Regions from separate parts of the Rhodococcus sp. NPDC059234 genome, predicted to be linked through region 2. Evidence: riboswitches for the same ligand, from Rfam matches in the RefSeq annotation. Region 2 holds a riboswitch; each other region holds the start of a gene.
What was found. Region 2 has a riboswitch for cobalamin ahead of ACFXGJ_RS22890 (CbtB domain-containing protein). Riboswitches for the same ligand answer to the same signal wherever they lie in the genome.
Positions count from the first base shown of each region.

Region 1: linked by a shared signal. The riboswitch ahead of metE (5-methyltetrahydropteroyltriglutamate--homocysteine S-methyltransferase) and the one ahead of ACFXGJ_RS22890 (CbtB domain-containing protein) in region 2 are both predicted to bind cobalamin.
Region 3: linked by a shared signal. The riboswitch ahead of ACFXGJ_RS12310 (magnesium chelatase subunit D family protein) and the one ahead of ACFXGJ_RS22890 (CbtB domain-containing protein) in region 2 are both predicted to bind cobalamin.
Region 4: linked by a shared signal. The riboswitch ahead of ACFXGJ_RS13410 (ABC transporter substrate-binding protein) and the one ahead of ACFXGJ_RS22890 (CbtB domain-containing protein) in region 2 are both predicted to bind cobalamin.

Region 1 is NZ_JBHZAH010000135.1:1,271-8,249, forward strand. Features, by position in the region: gene ACFXGJ_RS21435 (crotonase/enoyl-CoA hydratase family protein) at 1-107, opposite strand, end outside; gene ACFXGJ_RS21440 (FAD:protein FMN transferase) at 223-1,038, shown strand; gene pgi (glucose-6-phosphate isomerase) at 1,045-2,694, opposite strand; cobalamin riboswitch at 2,845-3,037, shown strand; gene metE (5-methyltetrahydropteroyltriglutamate--homocysteine S-methyltransferase) at 3,186-5,471, shown strand; gene ACFXGJ_RS21455 (flavin monoamine oxidase family protein) at 5,747-6,979, shown strand, end outside.
Region 2 is NZ_JBHZAH010000162.1:489-7,467, forward strand. Features, by position in the region: gene ACFXGJ_RS22865 (alpha/beta fold hydrolase) at 1-293, opposite strand, end outside; gene ACFXGJ_RS22870 (MFS transporter) at 343-1,812, opposite strand; gene ACFXGJ_RS22875 (MarR family winged helix-turn-helix transcriptional regulator) at 1,913-2,302, shown strand; gene ACFXGJ_RS22880 (antibiotic biosynthesis monooxygenase family protein) at 2,343-2,651, shown strand; gene ACFXGJ_RS22885 (alpha/beta hydrolase) at 2,711-3,754, shown strand; cobalamin riboswitch at 3,798-3,927, shown strand; gene ACFXGJ_RS22890 (CbtB domain-containing protein) at 3,952-4,146, shown strand; gene ACFXGJ_RS22895 (CbtA family protein) at 4,137-4,979, shown strand; gene ACFXGJ_RS22900 (DsbA family oxidoreductase) at 5,061-5,753, opposite strand; gene ACFXGJ_RS22905 (hypothetical protein) at 5,971-6,150, opposite strand; gene ACFXGJ_RS22910 (OsmC family peroxiredoxin) at 6,398-6,832, opposite strand; gene ACFXGJ_RS22915 (MFS transporter) at 6,903-6,979, opposite strand, start outside.
Region 3 is NZ_JBHZAH010000047.1:1,640-8,618, reverse strand. Features, by position in the region: gene ACFXGJ_RS12325 (cobalamin biosynthesis protein) at 1-200, opposite strand, end outside; gene ACFXGJ_RS12320 (cobyrinate a,c-diamide synthase) at 193-1,584, opposite strand; gene cobO (cob(I)yrinic acid a,c-diamide adenosyltransferase) at 1,611-2,231, opposite strand; gene ACFXGJ_RS12310 (magnesium chelatase subunit D family protein) at 2,263-4,203, opposite strand; adenosylcobalamin (AdoCbl) riboswitch at 4,230-4,384, opposite strand; gene mqo (malate dehydrogenase (quinone)) at 4,467-6,011, opposite strand; gene ACFXGJ_RS12300 (alpha/beta hydrolase) at 6,131-6,979, shown strand, end outside.
Region 4 is NZ_JBHZAH010000054.1:9,239-16,217, forward strand. Features, by position in the region: gene ACFXGJ_RS13400 (S9 family peptidase) at 1-926, opposite strand, end outside; gene ACFXGJ_RS13405 (phosphoribosylaminoimidazolesuccinocarboxamide synthase) at 964-1,845, opposite strand; cobalamin riboswitch at 1,914-2,098, shown strand; gene ACFXGJ_RS13410 (ABC transporter substrate-binding protein) at 2,129-3,121, shown strand; gene ACFXGJ_RS13415 (FecCD family ABC transporter permease) at 3,118-4,176, shown strand; gene ACFXGJ_RS13420 (ABC transporter ATP-binding protein) at 4,173-4,985, shown strand; gene ACFXGJ_RS13425 (NAD(P)H-dependent oxidoreductase subunit E) at 4,982-5,731, shown strand; gene ACFXGJ_RS13430 (SelT/SelW/SelH family protein) at 5,728-6,024, shown strand; gene ACFXGJ_RS13435 (aldehyde dehydrogenase family protein) at 6,171-6,979, shown strand, end outside.

The DNA of each region.
Region 1 (6,979 bases), on a different contig from region 2:
GCCTCGGCGAGGGCCGCGGCGGTCGGGCCGTCCACGGCGTTGCGGACTTCGGGCCGGTGGAGAACGACGGTGGTCACGGGCCCGTTTCGTTCGGTGCGCACGCTCATGCGGCTGACGCTACCCCGAGGAAAATCGCTCAGGCCACCCACAGGATGGGGGCGCATACTGGAAGTTCAACACCAGCTGATCCGCATCAGCGCCCGATTTCCGTGGAGCACGATCATGGTCCCGAGCACGCAATGGAGCACCTGGGGGAGTGAGGTCGAGGTGCGCGTCACCGAATGGGCGGCGCTCACCGCTGCGGCGGAGATGGTGTCGGCCACCCTGTCTGACGTGCAGTCCGCGTGCGACCTCACGCGCGGGGACGCCGAGATCCACGCGGTCAATCTGGCACAGGGCACGCCGATCAGGGTCAGCCCGCGCCTGACCGAGCTGATCCGGTCGGCGCTGTGGGCGGCCAGGATGACCGCGGGCGCGGTGTCGCCGCTGTCGCTGGAGGCCGGCCTGGTCCCGACCTCCCACCCCACGCCGGAGTTCACGGACGTGCGACTGGACGGGGACACCGTGTTCGCGCCGTTCGGGGTGTTTCTCGACATCACCGGGACCGCCAAGGCGGGCACCGCGCACCGGGTGGCCCGGGTCGCCGCCGACAACCTCGAATGCGGCGTGATGGTCCGCGTCGACGACATCGTCGCGACCTCCGGGCACTGCCCGATCGGAGGCTGGCAGGTCGGGCTCGGCGGGTACCCGTACGGGGGCGGGGAACAGGTGGAGGTGGTGTCCGGCCGGACGATGGCATCGGCCCGCGCCACCGCGCCGACCGGGGACGCGGCGGACGGTGGGGTCGACACGGTGACCGTGATCGCCGAGGACGGACTGTGGGCCTACGCCGCCGCGACGGCCGCGCTCGCTCGCGGCGTCGCCGCGCTGCGGTGGCTCACCGAGAACGACCTGGCGGCCCGGGTCGCCTATCGCCGTGGGAGCGTGCGCACGACCGACGCGTGGCTGAATCTGTGCCCCCACGGGCACGTCGCGTGAGCGGTCTCAGACCGCCCGGCCGCGCCGGCTCCGGTACCAGCGCACCAGCGTGTCGGTCGACGAATCATCCTGTCGGGCAGGTGCTCTGGCATCGGTGAGCACCGGTTCGAGTTCGAGGGCCTGCACCTTGCCGAGTTCGACGCCCCACTGGTCGAAGGAGTCGATGCCGAACACCACGCCCTCGACGAAGACCTGATGCTCGTAGAGTGCGATCAGCTGGCCGAGCACCGACGGGGTGATCTTCGGCGCGAGGATGGTCGTCGACGGCCGGTTTCCGGGCATCACCTTGTGCGGCACCAGTTCCGGCTCGGTGCCCTCGGCCGCGATCTCCTCGGCGGTCTTGCCGAAGGCCAGCACCTTGGTCTGCGCGAACAGGTTGCTCATGAGGATGTCGTGCATGCTGCCGGTGCCGTCGACGGTCGGCAGGTCGTCGGTGGGCTCGGCGAATCCGATGAAGTCGGCCGGCGCCAGTCGGGTGCCCTGGTGCAGCAGTTGGTAGAAGGCGTGTTGGCCGTTGGTGCCGGGCTCGCCCCAGAAGATCTCGCCGGTCGGTGAGCTCACCGGGGATCCGTCGCATCGCACCGACTTGCCGTTCGACTCCATGGTCAGCTGCTGCAGGTACGCCGCGAACCGGCCGAGGTCGTTCGAATAGGGCAGCACCGCACGCGAATCCGCGTCGAAGAAGCTCGAGTACCAGACGCCGATCAGGCCGAGCAGGGCGGGCGCGTTGCGTTCGAGCGGCGTCTCGGCGAAGTGCCGGTCGATGGTGTGGAAACCGGCGAGGAACTCCGCGAACGCCTCCTTGCCGATCACCGCCATCACCGACAGTCCGATCGCGGAGTCCACCGAGTACCGCCCGCCGACCCAGTCCCAGAAGCCGAACATGTTGTCGGTGTCGATCCCGAAGTCGGCCACCCGCTGCGCGTGGGTGGACACGGCGACGAAGTGCTTGGCGACGGCGTCCTCGCCCAGCGCGGCGGTGAGCCAGCGCCGCGCTGCGGTCGCGTTGGTGAGTGTTTCGAGGGTCGAGAACGTCTTCGACGCGACGACGAAGAGGGTGGTCGCCGGGTCGAGCCCGGCCAGCTTGCTCACCAGGTCGGCCGGGTCGATGTTGGAGACGAACCGCGCCGCGATGCCGGCGTCTGCGTAGTGCCGCAGCGCCCGGTACGCCATCACCGGGCCGAGGTCGGATCCACCGATCCCGATGTTGACTACGGTGGCGATCCGTTCGCCGGTCGCTCCCCGCCAGTCGCCGGACCGGAGGCGGTCGGTGAACGCTCCCATCCGGGCGAGTACCTCGTGCACGTCGGCGACGACGTTCTGGCCGTCCACGGTCAGCGTGGCGTCCGCCGGCAGGCGCAACGCGGTGTGGAGCACGGCGCGGTCCTCGGAGGAGTTGATGTGCTCGCCCCGCATCATCGCGTCGCGGCGCTCCTCCACCCCCGCGGTGCGGGCCAGTTCGACCAGCAGTCGCAGCGTCTCGCGGTCGACCCGGTGCTTGCTGTAGTCGATGTACAGGTCACCCGCGGTGACGGTGAGTTCTCGTCCACGCTCCGGGTCTTCGGCGAAGAATTCACGAAGGTGCCGGTCGGCGACCTGATCGTGGTGCGCGCGCAACTTCTGCCAGGCCGATGTCGCGGAGATGTCGAGACTCATGCACTCGACATTAGTGGTCACGGATCGGGTGCGGGGGTCTACTTCCAGCCCTCGAGAACGCTGAATCGAACCAGGAAGCGTAACGGCTAGTCTGGTGGATGCAGTTGGTTCGCCGCGCCTGCCCGTGAGGAGTCCCGAAGGTCGGGCGCGGCGTCGAAGCTTCTCGGCGTGTCCGAGGGGCGAAGAGGGAACCCGGTGAGAATCCGGGACTGTCCCGCAGCGGTATGCAGGAACGACCGCCGTCATCAGCACTGGGCACCAGCCTGGGAAGCGACGGCCAGTAGGTCGGGTGAGAACCCGGTGCCCGTGAGTCCGAAGACCTGCCGCCTGCGCCGGGTACGCCGTGCCCGGCGGTTTGCCGCCTCGTGGACTGGGCGTGTGGGCCTGAGCGTGGCAGTGCGTGGCGTCCCTCGTGCGGGGGACCCGGGGCCTCGTCAGGTGTACCCGTCCTCCGGTGGCAGCCACACCTACGCACGCCATGGAGCACTTTCGTGACCACTGCAACACCTGATCCGCAGGCCATCCGATTCTCGTCGACGGTGCTGGGTTCGCCCCGCATCGGCCCGCGCCGCGAACTCAAACGTGCCGTCGAGGACTACTGGGCCGGGCGGGTCGACCGGGCCGGCCTCGAGGCGGTCGCGCGCGAGTTGCGCGCCCGGACCTGGGCGGAACTCCGCGACGCCGGTCTGGACTCGATCCCGGTCAACACCTTCTCGTTCTACGACCACGTCCTCGACACCGCGGTGATGCTCGGCGCGTTGCCGTCGCGGGTGCGCGACGCCGGTGACGAGCTCGAGCGGTACTTCGCCGCAGCCCGCGGAACCGGTGAGGTGCTACCGCTGGAGATGACCAAGTGGTTCGACACCAACTACCACTACCTCGTGCCGGAGATCGGACCCGACGTCGACTTCGCCCTCGACCCGTCGAAGGTGGTGGGCGAGCTGGAAGAGGCTCTCGCACTAGGGATCGCAGCGCGTCCGGTGGTTCTCGGCCCGATCACCTTCCTGCTGCTGTCCAAGCCTGTCGACGGGGCGGGTGTTCTGCTCGACCGCGTCGACGAGCTGGTCCCGCTCTATGCGGACCTGCTGCGCCGACTCGCCGAAACGGGCGCGACGTGGGTGCAGCTCGACGAGCCGGCGCTGGTCGCGGATCGGACGCCGGACGAGATCGAGATCGCGCGTCGGGTCTACGAGCAGTTGTCGGCGCTGTCCGGGCGCCCGGCGATCCTGGTCGCGTCGTACTTCGGCGATCTCGGCCCTGCGCTGCCGGCGCTGGCGAGCACCGGCATCGAGGCGCTCGCGGTGGATCTGGTGGCGGGATCGGCCGCCGACCTGCTGGCCGCCGCCCCAGCGCTGGCGGACAAGCTGGTGGTCGCCGGCGTGGTGGACGGACGCAACGTCTGGCGCGCCGACCTCGAGCGCGCGCTCGCCACGCTCGAGTCCCTGAACGGCGCCGCGGGCGCGGTGGCCGTGTCCACCTCCTGCTCGTTGTTGCATGTGCCGTACGACCTCGCGCCCGAGGAACGGCTGGACCCGGCGTTGCGGTCCTGGCTGGCGTTCGGGGCGGAGAAGGTCGGGGAGGTGGTCGCGCTGTCGGTGGCACTCACCGCGGGCCGGGCGCTCGTCGCCGACGCACTGGCGGCCTCGGCGTCGGCGGCCGCGGGCCGGCGGTGCGATCCGCGGCTGCACAACCGAGGCGTGCGGGACAGGCTCGCGGCGGTCGCCGCAGATCGCGGGCCCGCCGCGACCCGCCGTGGACTCCAGGAACAGCGACTCGAGCTGCCGCTGTTGCCGACCACGACCATCGGGTCGTACCCGCAGACCTCCCGGATCCGAGTTGCGCGTGCCGCACTGCGCTCCGGTGCGATCGATCACGAGGAGTACGTCGCGCGGATGCGCGCAGAGATCGCGGATGTGGTTGTCCTGCAGGAGAAGCTCGGTTTGGACGTGCTGGTGCACGGCGAGCCGGAACGCAACGACATGGTCCAGTACTTCGCCGAACAGCTCGACGGGTTCGCGGCGACCGAGTTCGGCTGGGTGCAGTCCTACGGTTCGCGGTGCGTGCGCCCGCCGATCCTGTTCGGCGACGTCTCCCGGCCCCGGCCGATGACGGTGGACTGGACCGTCTACGCGCAGTCCCTGACGGACAAGCCCGTCAAGGGAATGTTGACAGGGCCGGTGACGATCCTGGCGTGGTCGTTCGTCCGCGACGACATTCCGCTGGCCGAGACCGCCCGTCAGGTCGGGCTCGCGATCCGGGACGAGGCTGTCGACCTGGAGGCCGCCGGGGCGGCGATCGTGCAGATCGACGAGCCTGCGCTGCGGGAGCTGCTGCCCCTGCGCGCCGCCGACCAGCGTGTCTATCTCGACTGGTCGGTCGCGGCGTTCCGCCTCGCCAGTTCCGGCGTCGCGGATTCCACGCAGGTGCACACCCACCTGTGCTACTCCGAATTCGGCGAGATCATCGACGCGATCGTCGGCCTGGACGCCGACGTCACGTCGATCGAGGCAGCGCGCTCACACATGGAGGTTCTCGACGACCTCGACGCCGTCGGTTTCGACCTCGGCATCGGTCCCGGCGTCTACGACATCCACTCTCCGCGGGTGCCCGCGATCGAGGAGATCGCCGAGTCCCTGCGCGAGGCGCTGAAGGCCGTTCCGGCGCAGCGGCTCTGGGTGAACCCGGACTGCGGCCTCAAGACCCGTGGCATCGCCGAGGTCGAGTCCTCGCTGCGCAACCTCGTTGCGGCGGCGGAAGTGGTGCGGTCCGAACTGTAGTGGCGGCCGGCGCATCCGCCCTCGGCCGGTGTCGAGGGTGGATGCGTCGTACGGCGGCCGGGGATTGCGTCGCGGTTCACGTGAAACATCCAGCCACAGAGTCGGATCGGTGCTGTCGCGGCTCTGGCGCGGACGGGCCCTTGACCCGGCCGGCCGTCGCGGGTACGCATGAATGCGAGGCGTTTGTCGACCCCGCCGCCCGGCAGGTTCTGCGCATGCGACGAAGTCCGGTGGTGGAGTTCGCGCGTGGGCTCGTCGGACTCGGGGTGACTCTCATGGCTGATGTCGACGTCGACTACTGCGTCGTGGGCGCGGGTTTCGCGGGCCTGACCGCGGCGCTGCGGCTCACCCAGTCGGGCCATTCGGTGGCGCTGCTCGAGGCTCGTGACCGCCTCGGCGGGCGCACCTTCACGGAGGTGCGCGACGACGGGTCGTGGATCGACCGCGGCGGCGCCTGGATCGGCCCCGGCCAGGACCGGATCTACGCGTTGATGGACGAGTTCGGCGTGCCGAGCTACAAGCAGTACACCGACGGCGAGGCCATGATGGTCGTCGGCGGCAAGCAGTACCGCTACGAGGGAACCATCCCGCTCACGATGAGCCCGTGGGCCGCGGCGAACCTCGGCGCGGTGTTCCTCGAGCTCGGGTCGATGTGCAAGACGATCCCCCTCGACGCGCCCTGGCAGGCGAAGAAGGCCGCCGACTGGGACAAGATCAGCCTCGCCAAGTGGCTCGACGACAACGTCCTGTCCACTCCGGCGCACGAGCTGCTCGAGACGGCGATCGCCGGCTGCTACACCTCCGCCGCGTCCGAGGTGTCCATGCTGTTCGTCCTCTACCAGATGGCATCCGGGGGCGGGCCCAGCTTCGTCCTCGGGGTCAAGGACGCGGCGGAGGACGCGCGGCCGGTGGGGGGAATGGGCGCGGTCTATCGCCCGATGGCGGCCGAGATCGGCGACTCGGTGTACCTGTCGCAGCCGGTGCGCCGCATCGACCAGGACGCGGGTGGGGTGAGCATCCGATCCGAGAACATGTCGGTTCGTGCCCGGCGCGTGATCGTCGCGGTGCCCCTCGCGATCGCGAGCCAGATCCGGTACGAGCCGATGCTGCCCGTCGACCGATCCTTCCTGCATCAGCGGATGCCGAGTGGGGCGATCTTCAAGATCGCGGCCGTGTACGACGAACCGTTCTGGCGCGCCGACGGGCTGTCCGGCCAGTCCGCGGCGCCGGGCTCCGCGGCCACCATCACGATCGACGCCGGCACGAACGCGGCCACGCCGGGAGTCATGTGCGTCATCGTCGAGGGGCCGATCGCCCGGGACCTGGGACGGCTCGGCGAGGCCGAGCGCCGCAGGTCCGTGCTCGGTGAGCTCGCCGCGCGATTCGGCCACAGGGCCGCGTCCCCAGTCGACTACGTCGAGCAGAACTGGAGCGCCGAACGGTATTCCGGCGGCGCCATGCTCAGTCACGCACCGACCGGGGTGCTGACGGAGTTCGGCCACGCACTC
Region 2 (6,979 bases):
GTGACGCGATCCGGGTGCGCGGCGGCGAAGCACCACGCGTGCAACCCACCCATCGAATGTCCGATCACCACCATCGGTTCGGCGATCGGAGCGACCGCCGCGGCGAGGTCCGCGACGAACGCCTCGGTGGTCAGCTCGGCGGGCGCGGGCCTGCCGTGCCCGGCCGCGTCGAAGGTGTAGACGTGCCCGTGCTCGCGCAGCCACGGCACGTGCCTGCGCCAGGTCCTGGCGCTACCCATCAGTCCGTGGAGCAACAGAATCGGCCGACCGGTCCCACCCTCGTCATGCAGCACGGCACCGAGGTTAACCCGGTGCCTTGCCGCTTCGACGTCCCTGGTGGTGTCAGCCCCGATCGAGCACCGGCACCGCCGTGTAACGGCGCCGCCGCAGCAGCGGGGACACGGTGATCGCGAGCCCGACCAGCGCCACCCCGGTGACGAGCACCAGTCCGGGACGGAACTGGTCGAAGCTCGCGGTGGCTTCGCCCGCCGCGTGCGAGCCGCCGGTGACGAGCGCGGTGGTCAGCGCCAGGACCAGGGCCGCGCCGACCTGCATCGAGGTCTGCACGAGGCCGGAGGCCAGGCCCTGCTCGGAGTCGTCCACGCCCGCGGTGGCCTGCGCCATGATCGAGGTGAAGCCGAAGGCGAAGCCGAACCCGAGCAGGATCACGCTCGGCACGATCGCGACGACATACGTGGGCTGGTCACTGCCGACGAACAGGAACCACAGGTAACCCGCGCTGAGCGAGCCGATCGCGGCGACGATCATCCGCGCCGTCCCGAACCGGTCCACGAGGCGGCCGACGAACGGCGAGACGACCGCGACGATCAGGCCCGCGGGGAGCAGCGCCATCGCCATCTTCAGCGGCGACCAGCCGAGCCCCGACTGCAGGAAGATCGTCATCATGAACTGGAAGCTCAGGTAGGAACCGAACAGCGCGATGATGCTCAGGTTGGCACGCACGATCGCGCCGACCCGCAGGATGCTCAGCCGGACCAGCGGATGCGCAATTCGCCTCTCCACCAACACGAACGAGGTCAGCAACGCGGCCGCGAGGGCGAAGAGTCCGAGCGTGAGCGGGTCCGCCCAACCACGCGCGGGCGCGGAGACGACCGTGTAGACGGCGAGCATCATGCCCGCGACCAGGGTGACCGCGCCCGCGAGGTCGTGCCCGCCGGTGTCGGCCGGCCGGTCCCGCGGGATGAGGACGACGGCCGCGGCGAGGGCGGCGACCGCGAACGGCACCGGCATCAGGAACGTCCACCGCCACCCGGCGCTGGTGAGCAGTCCGCCCAGGATCAGCCCGGAGGAGTAGCCGCTGGCGCCGAAGACGGAGAAGATCGACAGCGCGCGGTTGCGGTCCGGCCCCTCCTTGAAGGTGGTGGTCAGGATGGACATCGCGGTCGGCGCGGTGAAGGCCGCGGCGAGGCCCTTCACGAAGCGGGTCACGATGAGGAGGGTGCCGTCGTCGACGAGCCCGCCGACCAGTGAGGCGAGGGCGAAGACCCCCAGCGCCACCAGGAAGACGTTGCGCCTGCCGAGCAGGTCGGCCGTTCGACCACCGAGCAGCAGCAGACCACCGAAGCCGAGCACGTAGCCGTTGATGATCCATTGCAGCGAGGTGGTGTCGAGGCCGAGTTCGGTGCCGATGGACGGCAGCGCGACGCCAACCATGGAGACGTCGAGCCCGTCGAGGAACATCACGACGCACAGCACCGCGAGGATCCCCCAGAGCCGGCCGGTCCAACCTCGTTGGGCCCCCGGCGAATCCGTTGTCGTGGTCAGGTTCGGGATGGATTCGGTGATGGTCACGTGGGAGACATTAGATGCACATGCAATCAATGCGCAAGCACTAATTCTGTTTGCATTTATTTTCCTTGCACCGACTCGGGAGGCGAACTAGGATGCGGCCATGACGTCACCCGCGGAGCTGCGCGACACCTGGCGCACCCTGCTGACCCGGTACAACGGCATCGCCTGCGAACTCGACCGGCGGATGCAGAGCGCTCACGGGCTGAGCATGAGCGACTTCGAGACGCTCGACCGCCTGATGTCCGTCACCTGCAAGCACCCGCGCATGCAGGAACTGGCCGCCGACATGTACCTGAGCCCGAGCGCGCTCTCGCGCAGCGTCGCCCGGCTGGAGAAGGCCGGGCTGGTCGCGCGCTCGCTGTGCGAAGCCGACCGGCGCGGGGTGTTCGTCGACGTCACGGACGCCGGGCGCGCGGTGCATGCGGACGCCGCCGGGATCCAGCTGACGGTGCTCGCCGAGCATCTCGGCGAGCCTGCCGACGCCGACTGAGCACACCTGCCCGCGAGGCGTCGGGAGTACGCTCGCGGCCATGGCAGTCGTGAAGATCAATGCAATCGAGGTGCCCGAGGGCGCCGGCCCCGAACTCGAGAAGCGGTTCGCGCAGCGCGCGGGCACCGTCGAGAACTCCCCCGGATTCCTGGGCTTCCAGCTGTTGCGCCCGACCGGCGGCGAGACCCGCTATTTCGTGGTCACCCAGTGGGAGTCCGAGGAGGCCTTCGCAGCCTGGCGTGACGGCGACGCCCGCGCCGCCCACGCCGGTGAGGCGCGCAAGCCCGTCTCCACCGGCGCCTCGCTGCTCGAGTTCGAGGTCGTGCTCGACGTGGCCGCCAAGGCCTAAGGGCGCCCGAGCCCCGAGAACCCCGGTCGGCCGCCGGTCGGGCCGGTAGATTCACTCGTATGACCGCGGTAGTCGACTCCGCGAAACGGCACACCCTGCAGGCGCTGCTGTCGCTGCCCTCCGGCATCGTCCGCCGCCTCGCAGGGCGGCCGGTGGAGATCGAGGGCAACATCCTCGATCCCGAGATGCAGCTCGTCCTCACGCTGCGCAAGATCGAAGGCGCAGCCATCGAGGAACGACCGATCCCAGGCGGACGACGCGCGCTGGTCGACGCCGCGAAGGCGGTCGGCGGCGACCTGCCGATCGGCGCGGTCACCGACCTCGACATCGACGGTCCGGGCGGCCCGCTCCGGCTGCGCTTCTACACCCCGCGCAATCTGGCCGCGGTGTCGCCGGCCCTGTTCTTCATCCACGGCGGCGGATTCATCTACGGCGACCTCGAATCCCACGACGCGATGTGCCGTTTCCTCGCCGAGCGGGCGGGAGTCCGGGTGGTCGCCGTCAACTACCGGCTCGCCCCCGAGTCGCCCTTCCCCGCTGCCGTCGACGACGTCGAGGCGGCGTACTCGTTCGTCACCGCCAACGCGACGGGCCTGGGCATCGACCCGGACCGCATCGCCGTCGGCGGCGACAGCGCGGGCGGCAATCTCGCCGCGGTGCTCGCCCAGCGCGCCACCCGCGCGCAGGTCGGGGCGCCGCCGGTCTTCCAGTTGCTGATCTATCCCGCGGTGGATTTCGCCGTGAAGCGGCCCAGCCGGACGACCTTCGCGACGGGGTTCTTCCTGAACAAACGATTCACGGACCTCACCGAGGCGAGCTACCCGCCCGCCGGGGTGGACCTGACCGACCCGCTGCTGTCCCCGATCTACGGCGACCTGACAGGTCTGCCGCCCACCTATGTCGTGACGGCCGGGTTCGACCCGCTGCGCGACGAAGGCGACGACTACGCCGAGAAGCTCCGCCAGGCAGGAGTGGCGGTGCAACACGTCCGCGAGCCCGGTCTGATCCACTCCTTCGCGAACATGGTGGGGGTGGGGCGTTCGGGGCCCGAGGCGATGGGACGGGCCGCGGCCGCGCTGCGGAGGGCCGTCTCCACCCCGTAGCCGGTTCCCCGCCGGCACGGCATCGATTGACACCACCGCCGGGTCAATGCGAGAGTGCGCTGGTAATAGCGATGGCTGACGGGAATCCGGCGAAAGTCCGGAGCGGTCGCGCCACTGTGATCGAGGCACCGTCTCGACAGCCAGACACCGTGGCCATCGCCTGGACTTTTGAGGGACGCGCAATCCCAGGAGGAACCATGACACTCGTTCACACCCCCAGCAAGGCAACCGATTCCATCGGCATTGCGATGATCATCGCGGGCGTGGTCATGCTCGCGATGCTGACCCTGTACCTGGTCGGCTTCGACCAGGGTGCGGTCTCGCGCGGCGGCATGTACATGCACGAGCTGATGCACGACGGTCGCCACCTGCTGGGCCTGCCGTGCCACTGACCGACGCCTTCACGAAACTCCTCATCCGCGGCCTGCTGGCCGGCCTCGTCGCCGGCCTGCTGGCCGGTGCCGTCGCGTTCGTGATCGGCGAACCGCACATCGACGCGGCCATCGCGATCGAGGAGTCCGCATCCGCTCCGGCCGAGCATTCGGCGACGCCGCACGAGCACGACGCCGCGTCCGCGCACACCGACGCGACCGAGCATCCGGATCAGCCCGCCACCGAGTCGTCGGGCCACTCGCACGGCGACGACGCGCTGGTCAGCCGCGACGGTCAGCGGTTCGGGCTGTTCCTGGCCACCACGCTCGCCGGACTCGCGCTGGGCGCGATCTTCGCCGTCGTAGCCCACTACGCGCGACGGGTGAGCAACCTGTCCGGGCCGGTCCTGGGCCTGTGCCTCGCCGGCCTCGGCTGGCTCGCGATCGAGGCGGTGCCGTTCTTCAAGTACCCGGCCAACCCGCCCGCGGTCGGCGACCCGGACACCATCGACAAGCGCACCTGGCTCTGGCTCGCCTCGGTGCTGCTCGGACTGCTCGCGGTCGGGCTCGCGGCCTACGCGGCGAGGATCGTCTCGGCGCACCAGTTCCTGACCGTGCGCATCGCGGTGCCGCTGCTGGTGTTCCTGGTGGTCGTGGCGATCGGCTACGTGGCACTGCCGGGTATCAACGAAGTCGGCAGCGACTTCCCCGCCACGTTGTTGTGGGAGTTCCGAGTCTCCTCGCTGGCCATCCAGGCGACGCTGTGGCTCGCACTGGGACTCGGCTTCGCCTTCCTCACCGAGCGCGCCAACCGGCCGTCGGGGCAGCGGAACTCGCTCGCCGACGCCCGCTGACCACTTCCCCCAGCCTCCCCGATGTCACAGTGGTTCGCCTGACGCGAACCGATGTGACATCGGGGAGGTCTCGTTGGGGGGTCAGACGGCGCAGGAGCCGTCCGCGCACGCCGCGCCGTCAGCCCCCTCGCCGTCGAGGGTGACGATGCCGCCGGACTGCGCGTAGGCCTGCTCGAGCAGCTGGGTGAACACCTCGACCGGCTGCGCACCGGAAACCCCGATGGCCCGGTTCGCGGCGAAGAACGGGACACCGGTGATGCCGAGCGCGCGGGCCTCGGCGATGTCGGACCGCACCCGGTCGGCCGCGGTGTCGCCTGCGAGCGCGGCACGCACCTCCTCGGCGTCCAGCCCGACCTCGGCGGCGATGGCCACCAGCTCGTCGCGGTCGTCGACGACCCGGCCCTCACTGAAGTGCGCGCGGAACAGCGCCGCCATCACGTCGTGCCCGCGATCGCCCGCGAGGTGCACCAATCGATGCGCATCGAAGGTGTTCGCGGCGATCACGGTGTCGAAATCCATCGTCAGGCCATCCGCGGCCGCGGTCGACGCGACGTGGGCGAACATCTGCCTGACCTGCTCGGCGGGCATACCCTTCTGCCGGACGAGAGCCTCGAGCTCACCGACCCGCGCACCCACCGGGGTGTCCGGCGCGAGCTGGTAGGACCGCCACACCACCTCGACCCGGTCGCGATGCTCGAATGACGCGAGCGCGTCCTCGAATCGGCGCTTGCCGATGTAGCACCACGGGCAGGCGATGTCGGACCACACCTCCATCAGGACGGCGGGTTCGGTGGCGGCGGACGGGGCTGCGGCTGGTTCAGTGCTCACAACTGGTTGAAACGTCCACCATCGGCGTGGTGTTCCCGACCCGTCTGCGTCACACCGCATCCGAGGGTCGGCAGATGGCCGCGCGCGCACCGCGGAAGATATGAAAGTTCTTGCAATGCAATGCCATCCACCTCAATTGCGGCGGACGGCGCCGGACCGGACCCTAGTCGTTGGGGCAGTCCTTCACCCACTTGACGTTTCCGTCGATGTTGCAGCTGCCCGCGTGCGTGCCGGCGGCGAGCGCCGGGCCGGCAGCAAGGCCGAGGGGCAGCGCGGCAAACAGTCCGGTCAGGGCGATCTTGACGGCGAGGCGACGGGCAGGCGAAGCGGTGGGCTTGGTCACAGCGGTGAATCCTTACTTCGATCGACAGTCCCGAATCACGGCGCCGACATTCTCGACCTGCGCCTTCGCAGCTGTCTTCATGGGGGATCCGCGCCGGAACTGGCGGGCAGTTGCATCGGCGCGGCAAAGCCATGATATAGGGAGATTCGCCCGTTGGCGAGGGTGATCCTTGCCTTTTCTAACAAGATGCCCGTACGGCGGCCCGATCCGACCGCACCGCCCGGTGCGGTCGGGCTCGGACGAGAGATCAGACGAGGGCCGCGTCCAGCGTGATGTCCACGCCGGTCAGGGCCTTGCTGACCGGGCACGACTCCTTGGCCGCCTGCGCGGCCTTCGCGAAGCCGGCGGCGTCCAACCCGTCGACCTCACCGCGGACGGTGAGCACGATGCCGGTGAGCTTGAAGCCCGGGTCGTCCGGGCCGAGGCTGACCGCGGCCGTCACCTCCAGGCTCTGCGGGACCCCGCCTGCCTCCCCGATCAGCGCCGACAACTGCATGGCGTAGCAGGACGAGTGCGCCGCGGCGATCAACTCCTCCGGACTCGTCGTCCCACCCGCCTCCTCGGCGGCACGCTTGGGAAACGAGACCTCGAACGTGCCGACGCCGGAACTACTGAGCTCGACCTGGCCGGAGCCCTCCTGCAGGGTTCCGTTCCAGGCGGTGCGGGCGGTGCGTGTGGGCATGACGTTCCTCTCCTCGACGGGTGGGCCGGGGCCCAGTCTTCCCCCGAACCGGTCCGCGCGGAACCCGAAATCAGTGCGACTGCGGCGCCGGTTCTGCGTCGATCTCGTGGTAGTGGTCGAGCAGTCGCCGCTCCTCGTCCCGCTTCG
Region 3 (6,979 bases), on a different contig from region 2:
AAGCCGAGCACCGGCACGCCGAGCTCGGCGGCCGCGATCGCGACGGACGACTCGGTCGCCTTGCGTTCGAGTGTCGCCAGTGCGTGCAGATCCGCCGGATCGTCGACGACGGCACTGATCGCGTCCAGCACCGCGTCCGGACCGACGCCGTCCCGCAGGCCGATGCCGACCACCAGGTCGCCGTGTCCCGGGCTATCCACTGTGCACCTCGAATTCCCTTGCCGCACCGACGAAGCGTCGAACCGACGACGGACTGCCCGCGGGATGCGTGTGCAGGTACGACGCGTGCACTCCGCCGCCGGCGAACCCCTCGCGCGCCGAGGCGCCCGCCGCTCGCCATCCCCAGGCGGGCGACCAGCCGTCCACCGCGGTGGCCGCGAGGCTGGTGCGGTGGAACTCGTGGCCGACCACCCGCTGGCCGGGCTCGAACAACACCGACTCCCCCAGCGCGACCGCCTCCCGGTAGCCGAGGGTCAGGGCGCTGCCGAAGGATGCGTCCACGCCGATCACCCCCGCCATCGGGTGTCCGTCCAGCCGCCGCGAGAGGTACAGCAGGCCCGCGCATTCCGCGTGAATCGGCATCCCGCGCCGCGCGAGCTCGCGCACCGTGGTCAGCAGGGGGGTGTTCGCGGCCAGGTCCGCGGCGTGCTCCTCGGGGAAGCCGCCCGGCAGCACCAGCGCCGCGACGCCCTCCGGCAGCTGGTCGACGGCCGGATCGAACACGTGCACCCGCGCACCCGCGGCCTCGAGCAGTTCGCGGTGCTCGGCGTAGCCGAACGTGAAGGCCGCTCCGCCCGCGACCGCGACCACCGGGCCGCCCGGGACCGGCTCGCCCACCTCGGCACTCGGGTCCCAGGCGGGCGCGGTCACCGCCGAGCGGGCCAGCGAGCGCACCGCACCCAGGTCGACGTGGGTGGCGATCAGCTCGGTCATCGAGTCCACCGCGGCGGTCGCCGCGCCGCCGTGTTCGACGGCGGTGATCAGGCCGAGATGCCGCGACGGGACGGCCAGTTCCGCGAGCCGCGGGACCACACCGAGCACCGGGACGCCGACCCGGTCGCAGGCCTGGCGCAGCACCTGCTCGTGCCGGGCGCTGCCGACCCGGTTGAGGATCACCCCGCCGATGCGGACACCGGAGTCGAAGGTGGCGAATCCGTGCAGGACCGCGGCGAGGGACTGGCTGTGGCCCCGGGCGTCGACGACGAGCACCACCGGGGCCCCGAGCAGGCCCGCGACCTGGGCGGTGGAGCCCTCCGCGGCGCCCTCGGGCGCGGGGTCCGCGATCTTGCCGTCGAACAGGCCCATCACGCCCTCGACGACGGCGATGTCGCAGCCGGCGGAGCCGTGTCGGAACAGTGGCCCGATCCGGTCGGCGCCGACCAGGACGGGGTCGAGGTTGCGGCCGACGCGGCCGGCGGCGAGGCCGTGGTAGCCGGGGTCGATGTAGTCCGGCCCGACCTTGAACGGCGCCACGCGGTCACCCGCCGCCCTCAGCGCGCCGATGAGACCCGTTGCGACCGTGGTCTTTCCGCTACCCGAGGCGGGCGCCGCGATGACTACGGCGGGAACCGACCCCCCTGTCACATTCCTCGTCGCTCCGCTCGGCTCCATCACCACTCGATGCCCCGCTGCCCCTTGCGTCCGGCGTCCATCGGGTGCTTGACCTTGGTCATCTCGGTGACGAGGTCGGCGGCCTCGATCAGGGCCTGCGGGGCGTCGCGACCGGTGATCACCACGTGCTGGTTGCCGGGCCGCTCGCGCAGGGTCTGCACCACCTCGTCGACGTCGACCCAGCCCCACTTGAGCGGGTAGGTGAACTCGTCGAGCACGTAGAACTTGTGTTCCTCGTTGGCGATTCGGCGGGCCACCTCGCGCCACCCGTCCAGGGCGACCCGCGCGTGATCCTCGTCCTCGCCCTTCTTGCGGGTCCAGGACCAGCCCTCGCCCATCTTGTGCCACTGCACGGGTCCGCCGACTCCGGTCGACTCGTGCAGCTCACCGAGCGCGCGGAACGCCGACTCCTCGCCGACCTTCCACTTGGCGGACTTGACGAACTGGAACACCCCGATGTCGAAGCCCTGGTTCCAGGCGCGCAACGCCATTCCGAACGCGGCCGTCGACTTCCCCTTTCCGGCGCCGGTGTGCACGGCGAGGACCGGGGCGTTGCGACGCTGACGGGTGGTCAACCCGTCGTCGGGGACGGACTCGGGAAGCGGAACTCCCTTGGGCACAGTGCAACTCCTTCTCTGGCGCGTTGACGATCTAGGCCGCGAATGCCGCGGCGCCTGCCCGGACCACACCCGCGACCCGCTCCGCGGACAGCTCGTCGATCCGGACGTACGCGCCGCGCATCGCGCTGGCGAGCTCGCGGGCCAGGCCGAGCCGGACCATGCCGGACTCGCAGTCGACGACCACCGACGCCACGGACGCGTCGGCGAGCAGGCCGGCGGCGACCCGGGCGCGGTGCACCGGATCGGTTCCGCCGGTGGCCCGTCCGTCGGTCAGCGCGACGACCATCGCGCGGCGCTGCGGGTCCCGGACCTTCTCGCGGAGCACCACCCGACGGGCCTCGAGGAAGCCCTGCGCGAGCGGGGTCCTGCCGCCGGTGCGCAGCGACCGCAGTCGGCGCACCGCCACGTCCACCGACGAGGTCGGCGGCAGCACCAGTTCCGCCGCGGTCCCCCGCACGGTGATCACGGCGACCTTGTCCCGGCGCTGGTAAGCGTCGCGCAGCAGCGAGATCACCGCGCCGGTGACGGCGGAGAGCCGGTCACGCGCCGCCATCGAACCCGACGCGTCGACCACGAACACCACCAGGTTGCCCTCCCGGCCCTCACGCAGCGCACCACGAATGTCTGTGGGCGCCAACACCATCGGCCCTTCGGTGCGCCCCCGCGCGACCTGGTGTTCGGCGGCGGCGAAGAGCGTGCCGACCAGGTGCAGGCCGCGACCGGGCTCCACCGTCGAGCGCACCACGCGGCCCTGCTGCGAGCGGGACCGCGACCGGCGACCGGGCGCGCCCTCCCCGACACCGGGAATCGTCAGCAGTCGGGTCTTGAACTGTGCCGACGGCGCGGCGGCCGGCCGGTCGGGCGCACGCCCGGGCGCGGGCGCTTCTCGCTCCTCCGGCGACCCTTCCGGGTCGGCGGGCCCAGCGGAGGGCTCACCGGCGTCGCCCCCGTCGGGTTCCGGGGCGCCACCGCCGTCGGGTCCGTCCGGATCGGGGTCCGGTTCCGGGTCGCGTTCGGCCTGCTCTGCGGCGTCGCGCATCGCGTCGTCGAGCTGCTGCGGGTCCAGGCCCGGCTCGTCGAACGGGTCACGGCGACGCCGGTGCGGCAGGGTCAGCTCGGCGGCCACCCGGACGTCCTCCTCGGTGACGGCCGTCGCGCCCCGCCACGCGGCGTGCGCGGTGGCGGTGCGGGCGAGCACCAGGTCGGCCCGCATGCCGTCGACGTCGAAGGAGGCGCACAGGGCCGCGATCCGGCGCAGTTCGGTGTCGCTGAGCTCGATGCCGGCGAGGGCCCGGCGCGCGGCCGCGATCCGCTGGGCCAGGGCGAGGTCCTGATCGGCGTACCGGGCGGCGAAGGCGGCGGGGTCGGACTCGAAGTCGAGCCGGCGGCGCACCACCTGCATGCGGGTGTCCACCTCGCGCGAGGCGGCGACGTCGACGGCCAGCCCGAACCGGTCGAGCAGCTGCGGGCGCAGTTCACCCTCCTCGGGGTTCATGGTCCCGACCAGCACGAACCGGGCCGGGTGCGAGTGCGAGACGCCGTCGCGCTCGATGTGCACGCGACCCATCGCGGCGGCGTCGAGCAGCACGTCGACCAGGTGGTCGTGCAGCAGGTTCACCTCGTCGACGTAGAGCACGCCCTCGTGCGCGGCGGCCAGCAGTCCCGGCTGGAACGCCCGCTCGCCGTCGCGCAGGACCTTCTCCAGGTCCAGCGACCCGACCACGCGGTCCTCGGTGGCGCCGACCGGCAGTTCGACCAGCCGCGCGGGCCGTGCCCCGTCGTCGCCGGACACCGGCGGCAGCAGCGCGGCGAGGCCGCGGACCACGGTGGACTTGGCGGTGCCCTTCTCGCCGCGCACCAGCACCCCACCGATGCCGGGATGGACCGCACACAGCGTCAGCGCGAGCCGCAGCTGGTCCTGGCCGACGATCGCGCTGAACGGGAATCCCGGTTCCGGACCGGTCTGCGTCATCGAACTCAGCTGTGCCACGGTGCAATTCCCTTCACTCCCCGGTGTCCGCGCCGAGGGTCGGAGTCGATCCTCTACCGCGGCGATCTGACTCCGGCTCCCGACCGGGTCGGGTGACCGTCACAGTGGCGGGACCGTGCCTGACTTGCACAGGACTTCCCCGCGGCAGGGACATTGTTCGAGGTGACTCTATCGGGCGCAACGACGGCCGCCGCCACCGCGCCCGGTGGGCGCGATGACGGCGGCGGTTCGGTACCTGTGCTGGGTCAGACGGCGGCCGCGGTGGCGACCGCGTCCGCGGATTCGAGCTGCAGCACCCGGTTGGACCAGTCCCACACCTCGCGGAAGAGGGACTCGTTGTCGGAGAGCTTGACCCCGAGGGAGGGCACCATCTGCTTGAGCTGCGGCTCCCAGGCCTTGTACTGCTCGCCGAAGCAACGCTGCATCACGTCGAGCATTGCCGGGACCGCGGTCGAGGCGCCCGGCGAGGCGCCGAGCAGGCCGGCGATGCTGCCGTCCGCGGCGCTGACCACCGCGGTGCCGAACTCGAGGACACCGCCCTTGCCCTTGGCCCGGCGGATCACCTGGACGCGCTGCCCGGCCGTGATGAGCTCCCAGTCCTTGCCGAGCGCCTGCGGGACGAACTCGCGCAGGGTCTCGATGCGGCCGGCCTCCGACTTCGTCAGCTCACTGACCAGGTACTTCACCAGGCCGAGCTCGGAGACACCGACGCCGAGCATGGACAGCAAGTTGTTCGGCTTGACCGAACCGGGCAGGTCGGTGACCCGACCCTCCTTGAGGAACTTCGGCGACCAGCCGGCGTAGGGGCCGAACAGAAGTCCGGGCTTGCCGCCGATGACGCGGGTGTCCAGGTGCGGCACCGACATCGGCGGGGCACCGACGGCCGCCTTGCCGTACACCTTCGCGCGGTGCTGGGCGATCAGTTCGGGGTTGGTGCAGCGCAGGAACGCGCCGCTGACCGGGAACCCGCCGAAGCCCTTGGCCTCGGCGATGCCGGACTTCTGCAGCAGGTGCAGCGCGCCGCCGCCGGCGCCGACGAACACGAACTTCGCGTTGACCTTCCGGCGGGCGCCGGTGCGACGGTTGTGGACCTTGACGTCCCAGGTGCCGTCGGACTGCTTCGAGATGTCGGTGACCTCGTGGCCGAAATACACGAGACCGCCGGAGGCGCCGACGTGGCCGAGCAGCTGCTTGGTGAGCGCGCCGAAGTCGACGTCGGTGCCGCCGTCGGTCCAGTTCAGTGCGACGGGGTCGGAGAAGTCGCGCCCCTTGGCCATCAGCGGCAGGCGGCGGGCGAACTCCTCCGGGCGCTCGGTGTACTCCATGCCGGCGAACAGCGGGTGGCCGGCGAGGGCGTCGTAACGCGCCCGCAGGTACTTCACGTTGTCCGCGCCGTGCACGAAGCTCACGTGCGGGATCGGGTTGATGAACTCGCGGGGCTCGGTGAGGATGCCCTTCTCGACCGCGTGCGCCCAGAACTGCCGCGAGACCTGGAACTGCTCGTTGACGTTGATCGCTTTGGCGATGTCGACGGAGCCGTCGGAGTTCTCCGGGGTGTAGTTGAGCTCGCACAGTGCCGAGTGCCCGGTGCCCGCGTTGTTCCACGGGTCGCTGCTCTCCGCGGCGGCGGCGTCGAGCCGCTCGAACACGCTGATCGACCAGTCCGGCTGCAGCTCACGAAGGAGAGCACCGAGGGTGGCGCTCATGATGCCCGCACCGACGAGCACGACATCGGTCTTGGCCTGTACCGCGTTGTTGTCTGACACTGGAGAATCGACTTCCTTGTCCATTGGCAGTGGGCAGTCACACCGACTGCAGCCGACAGGTTACCCGGGCGTATATGGGCCGTTAACCTCACCCAATTGTGCCCCCCTGCGGGGAGGTTTCCCGCACATTACTGTTGTGATCTGTGACTACATGGGCACCGGACCTTCTTGGTGACGGATATGAGCAGCTGACGATCCCGCTCGGGACGGATCCGGACGGCGAGGGCGACGTCCTGGCTACCCTGGTCCGATACCGCCCGGAGCACGCCCCCGGCACCCGTCGCGCCGTGCTCTACGTGCACGGATTCACCGACTACTTCTTCCAGAAGCATCTCGCGGAGCACTTCCACGAGCAGGGCTACGCGTTCTACGCGCTGGACCTGCGCAAGTGCGGCCGGTCCCTGCGGGCCGGCCAGACGCCGCATTTCGTGACCGATCTCTCTTTCTACGACGCGGAGCTCGATCGCGCCCTGACCATCGTCCGCGAGGACGTCGGCGGCGGGCCGAGTGGAGCCGGCGGAACGAGCTGGGGCCCGGGCGAGGGTTCCGTGCTGCTGACCGCGCACTCCACCGGCGGGCTGATCCTGCCGCTGTGGCTCGACCGCCTGAACGCGCGGCCCGGCGGCAGTGCCGGCGCGGGCGTGCGAGGCCTGATCCTCAACAGCCCGTGGTTCGACCTGCAGGGCCCGTCGTACCTGCGCAGTGTCGGCACGGTGGCGGTCGACGCGGTCGGCCGGGTGAAGGAAAAGCTGGTCATCAAGCAGCCGCCCGCCGACGTGTACGGCCGGACCCTGCACCGCGACCACGGCGGCGAGTGGGACTACGACCTCGATTGGAAGCCGCTCACCGGCTTCCCCGTCACCTTCGGGTGGATGCGAGCGATCCGGCGCGGTCACGCCCGCCTGCACCGCGGCCTCGACATCGGCGTGCCGTCCCTGATCCTGCGGTCCAAGACGACGCACTACTCCATGCGACACACCGAGAAGTCCGAG
Region 4 (6,979 bases), on a different contig from region 2:
ATCAGGAAGCGGTCCTCGCCCGCGACGACCGCGTGCTCGACGCTGTACTCGACGCCGTCCACCCGCGGCAGCACCACTCGGAACTCGCCCTCGGGGTCGTCCGACTCGAGGCACAGGATCTCGGAGGTGATCTTCGATCCGATCCAGATCATCAGGTACTTCTCGCTGCGGGTGGATCCGAAGCCCACCCAGAACCGCTCGTCCGGCTCGTGGAAGACCAACACGTCGTCGGTCTGCGCGGTACCGAGCCGGTGCCGCCACACCGTGTCGGGGCGCCAGGCCTCGTCCACGGTCATGTAGAAGACGTGCTGGTTGTCCACCGACCAGGTCGCGCCCGGGGCGGTGCCGGGGATCACGTCGGGCAGCTCGTCGCCGGTGACCAGGTCCTTGAACCGCAGGGTGTACCGCTCGTCGCCCGCGGTGTCGACGGAGTAGGCGAGCAGGGTGCCGTCGAGGGTGACGGAGAACGCGCCGAGCGAGAAGAAGTCGTGCCCCTGCGCGAGCTCGTTGGCGTCGAGCAGCACCTGCTCGCCCGCGATCTCTGTGTCGGCGGACAGCTCGGGCGGGGTCCAGTCGTCCTGGCCCGCGATCGGGCAGCGGCACTGCACGCCGTACTGCTTGCCCTCGTAGCTGCGCGAGTAGTACCACCACCGTCCCATCCGGGACGGCACCGACAGGTCGGTCTCCTGGGTGCGCGACTTGATCTCCTGGAAGATCGACTCCCGCAGCGACGCGAGGTGCGCGGTCCGCGCCTCGGTGTACGCGTTCTCCGCCTCCAGGTGGGCGACCACCTCCGGGTCGTCCTTGACCCGCAACCACTCGTAGTTGTCGACGAAGGTGTCGCCGTGGTGGGTGCGCTCGTGCGGGACCTTCTTCGCGACCGGCGCGACCGCCGTGGCGGGGACCGGGGTGACAGGCGAACTCATGCCGCCACCCTATGCGCACCCCGGCCCCGCGTGGCGGCTACACCCAGTCGGCGAAGGACAACCCGGAGATCCGCTCGTAGGCCTCGATGTACCTGCTGCGGGTCGCCTCGACGATCTCCGGCGGCAGCGGCGGCGGCGGCGTGTCCGAGGCCCGGTCCCAGCCCGACTCGGGCCCGGTCAGCCAGTTCCGGACGAACTGCTTGTCGAAGCTCGGCTGCACCCGGCCCGGCTCGTAGCCGTCGGCGGGCCAGTACCGAGACGAGTCGGGGGTGAGCACCTCGTCAGCGAGCACCAGGTTGCCCTGGGCGTCGAGGCCGAACTCGAACTTGGTGTCGGCCAGGATGATTCCCCGGTCCGCGGCGAAGCTGGCGGCCCGGAAGTAGATGTCGAGAGTGTCCTCGCGCAGCTTGACCGCCAGGTCCGTGCCGAGCTGGTCCACGACCGTCGCGAAGTCCACGTTCTCGTCGTGGTCGCCCAGCGCGGCCTTGGTCGCGGGGGTGAAGATCGGGTCCGGCAGCTTGCTGGCCTCGACCAGCCCGGCGGGCAGCTCGACGCCGCACACCGCGCCGGTGCGCTGGTAGTCCGACAGTCCCGACCCGGTGAGGTAGCCGCGGGCCACGCACTCGACGGGCACCATGTCGAGCTTCTTGACCACCAGCGCGCGGCCGAGCACCTCCTCGGGGATGCGCTCGTCGTCGGGCGCGCCCGCGAGGTGGTTGTGCCCGCCGAGTTCCTCGAAGAAGAAGACGCTCATCGCGGTGAGCACGCGTCCCTTGTCGGGGATCGGCGTGCTGAGGATGTGGTCGTAGGCGGAGATCCGGTCGCTGGCGACGAGCAGCAGGTGCTCGTCGTCGACCGTGTAGAGGTCACGGACCTTGCCGCCGGCCAGGTGGGCGTAGTCGGAGAGTGAGGGGCGCACGCGGCCAACCCTATCGGGTCACTCCCCCGGGCACTCGTGGGCGACCGCCCACCGCAGGCGTTGGTCTATCCTGCAACCGTTGTCGCGGTGTTCGGGAAGTCCGGTGCGAAACCGGCGCGGTACTCGCCACTGTGAGCAGGTACGTCGACTACCCGGGGTTCGGCCCCAGCCACTGGACGTTCGAGTCCGGGAAGGCGTGGTCGGCGGCTGACCCTGCCGAGCCAGGAGACCGGCCGTGACGCATACCTGCACGTTTTCCACGAGTCATGGAAGGCGGGTCGCTTTGCGTACCCTTTTCTCCCCCCGAGTCCTCGGCGCGGTAGCGGCGTCGACCGTCACGGCGTTCGCGGTGGCCGCGTGCGGCGCGTCCACCAGCCCCTCCGACACCGATGCAGCCGCGACGGTGTCGCTGCAGAACTGCGGGCGCGCGGTCACCCTGCACGGGCCTGCCGACCGCGCCGTCACCCTCAACCAGGGCGCCACCGAGACCGCGCTCTCGATCGGCGCGCAGGGCCGGATGGCCGGTACCGCCTACCTCGACGACGCCGTCGCGCCGCAGTGGCAGGCCGCCTACGCGCAGGTCCCGGTGCTCGACAAGAAGGACTACCCGAGCCGGGAGGCGCTGCTCGAGGCGAAGCCCGACCTGGTGACGGCGTCGTACTCGAGCGCGTTCGACGACAAGGCCGTCGGCTCGCAGGAGTCGTTCGACGAGCTCGGCATCGCCACCTACGTCTCGCCGTTCGGTTGCAAGGACAAGTCGAAGCGGCCCCCGGTCACCTGGGATTCGATCGCGACGGAGATCACCGACTACGGCACCCTGTTCGGCCGCGAGGGCGAGGCCGACGCGGTGGTCGCCCGGATGCGCGAGACGCTCGCGGGCGTCGAGTCGCACGCACCGGCACGGGGCAAGACGATCCTCTGGTACGACAGCAACACCACCACGCCCTACGTCGGAGGCAAGGCCGGCGGCCCGCAGCTGATCATCGACGCGGTCGGCGGCACGAACGTCTTCGCCGCGACCGACGCGGCCTGGGCCGACGGCAGCTGGGAGACGGTACTGGCCGCGAACCCGGACGTCATCGTGCTCGCGGACGCCTCGTGGGACACCGCCGAGGAGAAGAAGAACTACCTCCGCAACGATCCCGCGTTGCGAGACCTGAAGGCCGTGCGTGACAACGCCTTCGTCGTGGTGCCGTTCTCGGCGAGCACGCCCGGACCGCGGCTGATCGAGGGCGCGGCACTGGTCGCCGAGCAAGTGGGCGGCGGCCACGCATGAGCGTGCGGACCCGGGTGCCCGCCCGGGTTGCCGCGACGACGGCCACCGGATGGACGGCGCTCCTGTCCGTGCTGCTCGTCGTCAGCTGCGCGGCCGGGGTCGTGATCGGTGCGGCCGACCTGTCGATCGGCACGGTGGTCGAAGCGATCGCCGGACGCCTCGGCATCGGGACGGGAACCGACCTGCTGACCACGCACATCGTCGTCGACCTCCGGATGCCACGGGTGCTGGCGGCCGCGGCGATCGGCGCGGGCCTGGCCCTGTGTGGGGCGGTGTTGCAGTCGCTCACCGGCAACCCGCTGGCCGACCCGTACCTGCTCGGCATGTCCGGGGGCGCGTCGCTGGGCGCGGTCATTGCACTCACCACCGGGGTGAGTACGTTGGGCGCCTTCGGTTTCGGCGCGGTCGCCTCCGCCGCCTTCCTCGGCGCCCTCGGCAGCCTGCTGCTGGTGTTCGTGATCGCGACGTCGCGGTCCGGCGCGCTGCTACCCGGGCGACTGGTTCTCGCCGGGATCGCGGTGGGTCAGTTCACCGCTGCCCTCACGTCGGCGCTCGTGCTGCTCGGCGACCGGGACGCCGCGCACCGCGTCCTGACGTGGACGCTCGGCTCGGTCGCCGGAGTGCGCTGGTCGGGGCTGGTCGGCATCCTGATCGTCCTCACTGTGACCACCGCGATCGTGCTCGCCCACAGCCGGGTGCTGGACTCGTTCGCCTTCGGGGAACGTGCCGCCGCGAGCCTGGGCACCCACGTCGAACGCTCCCGGTGGGTGCTGTACGCGGCGGCGTCGCTGTGCACGGCGGCGCTGGTCGCGCAGGCCGGGGTGATCGGGTTCGTCGGACTCGTGGTGCCGCACGCGGCCCGGATGCTGGTCGGACCGCTGCACGCGCGCCTGCTCCCCGTCGTGGCCCTGCTGGGCGCGCTGCTGCTGGTGTGGGCCGACGTCGTCGCGCGCAGTGTGCTGCCGGGGCGCGAACTACCGATCAGCATCGTCACCGCCGTCGTGGGGGTTCCTGCGTTCGTGTGGCTGCTCCGCAGACGGGGGGCCCGGACGTGAGCCATCACTCGCCGGAGATCCGGGTCGAGGCGGTGACCTGGTCGCAGGGCGGCGCGACGATCCTCGACGCCGTGACGTGCGTGGCGCCGGCCGGACGCGTCACCGGGTTGATCGGCCCGAACGGCTCCGGCAAGACGTCGTTGCTCTCGGCGATCGCCCGGCTCGTGCGCCCCGACAGCGGCCGCGTCGTGATCGACGACAGACCGGCGACCGAGATGCACCGACGCGACTTCGCGCGGACCGTCGCACTGGTGGAACAACATTCGGCGACCGAACTGGATCTGACGGTCGAGCAGGTCGTCGAGCTCGGCGTGATCCCGCGTCGAGGCGGCTGGGCCCGGCCGGCCGCCGTCGGCGCGGCGAGCGCGGTCTCCGAGAGCCTCGCGATGGCGGGGATTCCCGAACTACGACACCGGTTGTGGCAGAGCCTGTCCGGCGGGGAGAAGCAGAAGACGCAGCTCGCACGCGCCTTCGCGCAGAAACCGTGCGTGCTGCTGCTCGACGAGCCCACCAACCACCTGGACGTGTCGGCGTCCGTCGAACTGCTCGACCTGATCCGGGTCCGCGGCCTGACGACGGTGGCGGCGATGCACGACCTCAACCTCGCCGCGATGTATTGCGATCACCTGGTGGTCCTGCGCGGCGGACGCGTCGCCGCCGAGGGACCGACCGAGTCCGTGCTCACCGCAGACCTGCTCGCCGACGTCTACGGGATCGACGCCCTCGTCCAACCCCATCCCCGAACCGGGCGACCGATGGTGGTGCTGTGCGGCACCGTCGACGAAAGCCTCGAAAGGAACCTCTCGTGAGCACGACCGCACGCTGGGTGATCGTCACCGCCCCCACCGACCGCGGCGATGATCCGCGCGACCAGGTGGTCGGGGCGCTCGCGGCACTGCGGAACCGCTACCCGGACACCGTCTTCCGGACGGCGGTGCTCGGGGGTTCGGGTCCCGCGGTCACCGGCGTGCTCGACGAGGCCGCCGCGGCCGGCGCCACCGAGGTGGTCGTGGTGAGCGCCCAGACGGTGCTGGACCGCAAGATCGACTCGTGGTTCCGCCGCGTCATCGGACACTGGTTGCGCGAGCACTCCGGGGAACAGATTCCCGACGTCCGGATCGCGAACCCGCTCTCCGACACAACGAACTACGCCGACCTGCTCGACGCCGCGGTGTCGAGCCCCACCACCCCCGCCCGGACCACCACCGCACCGCTCACCTCCCCCGCCTGGGACGAGGTCCCCGGTTTCGGGCGGCACGTGCTGGTGTGCCGCGGCCCGCGCTGTTCGGCCCGGGGCGGCCCGGAGACCGCGCAGGCCCTGGACGCGGCGCTCGAGGCGCGCGGTCTCGGCGACGACGACGTCCTCGTCACCCAGACCGGGTGCCTGTTCCCCTGCTCGCAGGCGCCGGTCGTGGTGGTCCACCCCGACAACGCCTGGTACGCGCAGCTGCACGCCGACCGCGTCGAGCGGCTCGTCGATCAGCACCTCGTGGCGGGGCGACCGGTCACCGAATGGCACGGCGCTCGTCGCACGTCTGCGATCCTGGAGCCATGACCGCCCCCGCGTCGCCCCGCGTCACGATCACCTACTGCACGCAGTGCAACTGGCTGCTGCGCGCCGGCTGGATGGCGCAGGAGCTGCTGAGCACCTTCGGCACCGAACTCGGCGAGGTGGCACTGGTTCCGGGCACCGGTGGCATCTTCCAAGTCACCGCCGGCTACACACTCGTGTGGGATCGGAAGCGGGACAGCGGGTTCCCCGACATCGTGACGCTCAAGAAGCTGGTGCGCGACGCGGTCGTGCCGGGTCGGGACCTCGGCCACGCGGACCGCGCGCGCAGCGACTGAACACGGGGCCTTGACGACCGCTCGACGAGCGACCAGTGTTGACGGCAGGCATGTGGGGGTGAATCTGCACCCGATCACACGGCCGAGCCAGCCGCGTATCGGTCGTGTGACGCAGCCGTGCCGCACACGATGGAGCTGAGGCAGCCATGACCGCTGACCAGGTAGACACCGGCGCAATCGATTCGGATACCACAGGAGAAATAGCCGGCGTCGTCGCCGGGCTACGTCGGGTCCACGCGAGCGGACGAACCAGACCCGCGCAGTGGCGGATCGACCAACTGCGCGGCATCGAACGAATGCTGGACGAACGCGAGGACGAGATCACCGCCGCCCTCGCCGAGGATCTCGGGCGAGACACCTTCGAATCCTGGATGGTCGACATCCTCCCCAACAAGATCGAGGCCGCCCACGCACGCAAGCGGGTGCGCCGGTGGATGCGCAGCCGGCCGCGCTCGCTGCCGATGCACCAGATGCCCGCGCTGGGGTGGGTGCAGTACGAGCCGCTCGGGGTGGTGCTCGTCATCGGGGCCTGGAATGCTCCGCTGACGGTCACCCTGGGACCGCTGGTCGCCGCGGTGTCGGCGGGCAACTGCGCCGTCGTCAAGCCTTCGGAGCTAGCCCCCGCGACAGCACGCCTGCTGGCCCGACTGCTCCCCGAGTATCTCGACGCCGAGGCCGTGGCCGTGGTCGAGGGCGACGGGCGCACCACCCAGGCCCTGCTCGCACAGGGCTTCGATCATGTGTTCTTCACCGGCGGTACCGAGATCGGCCGGAAGATCCTGGCAGGGGCCGCGGCGCAGCTGACACCGGTGACCCTCGAACTCGGCGGCAGGAATCCGGCGATCGTCATGCGGGACGCGGACCTTGCCGTCACCGCCCGTCGCATCGCCTGGACGAAGGTGGCCAACTCCGCCCAGTCCTGCATCGCGGCGGACTACGTACTGGCCGAGCGCTC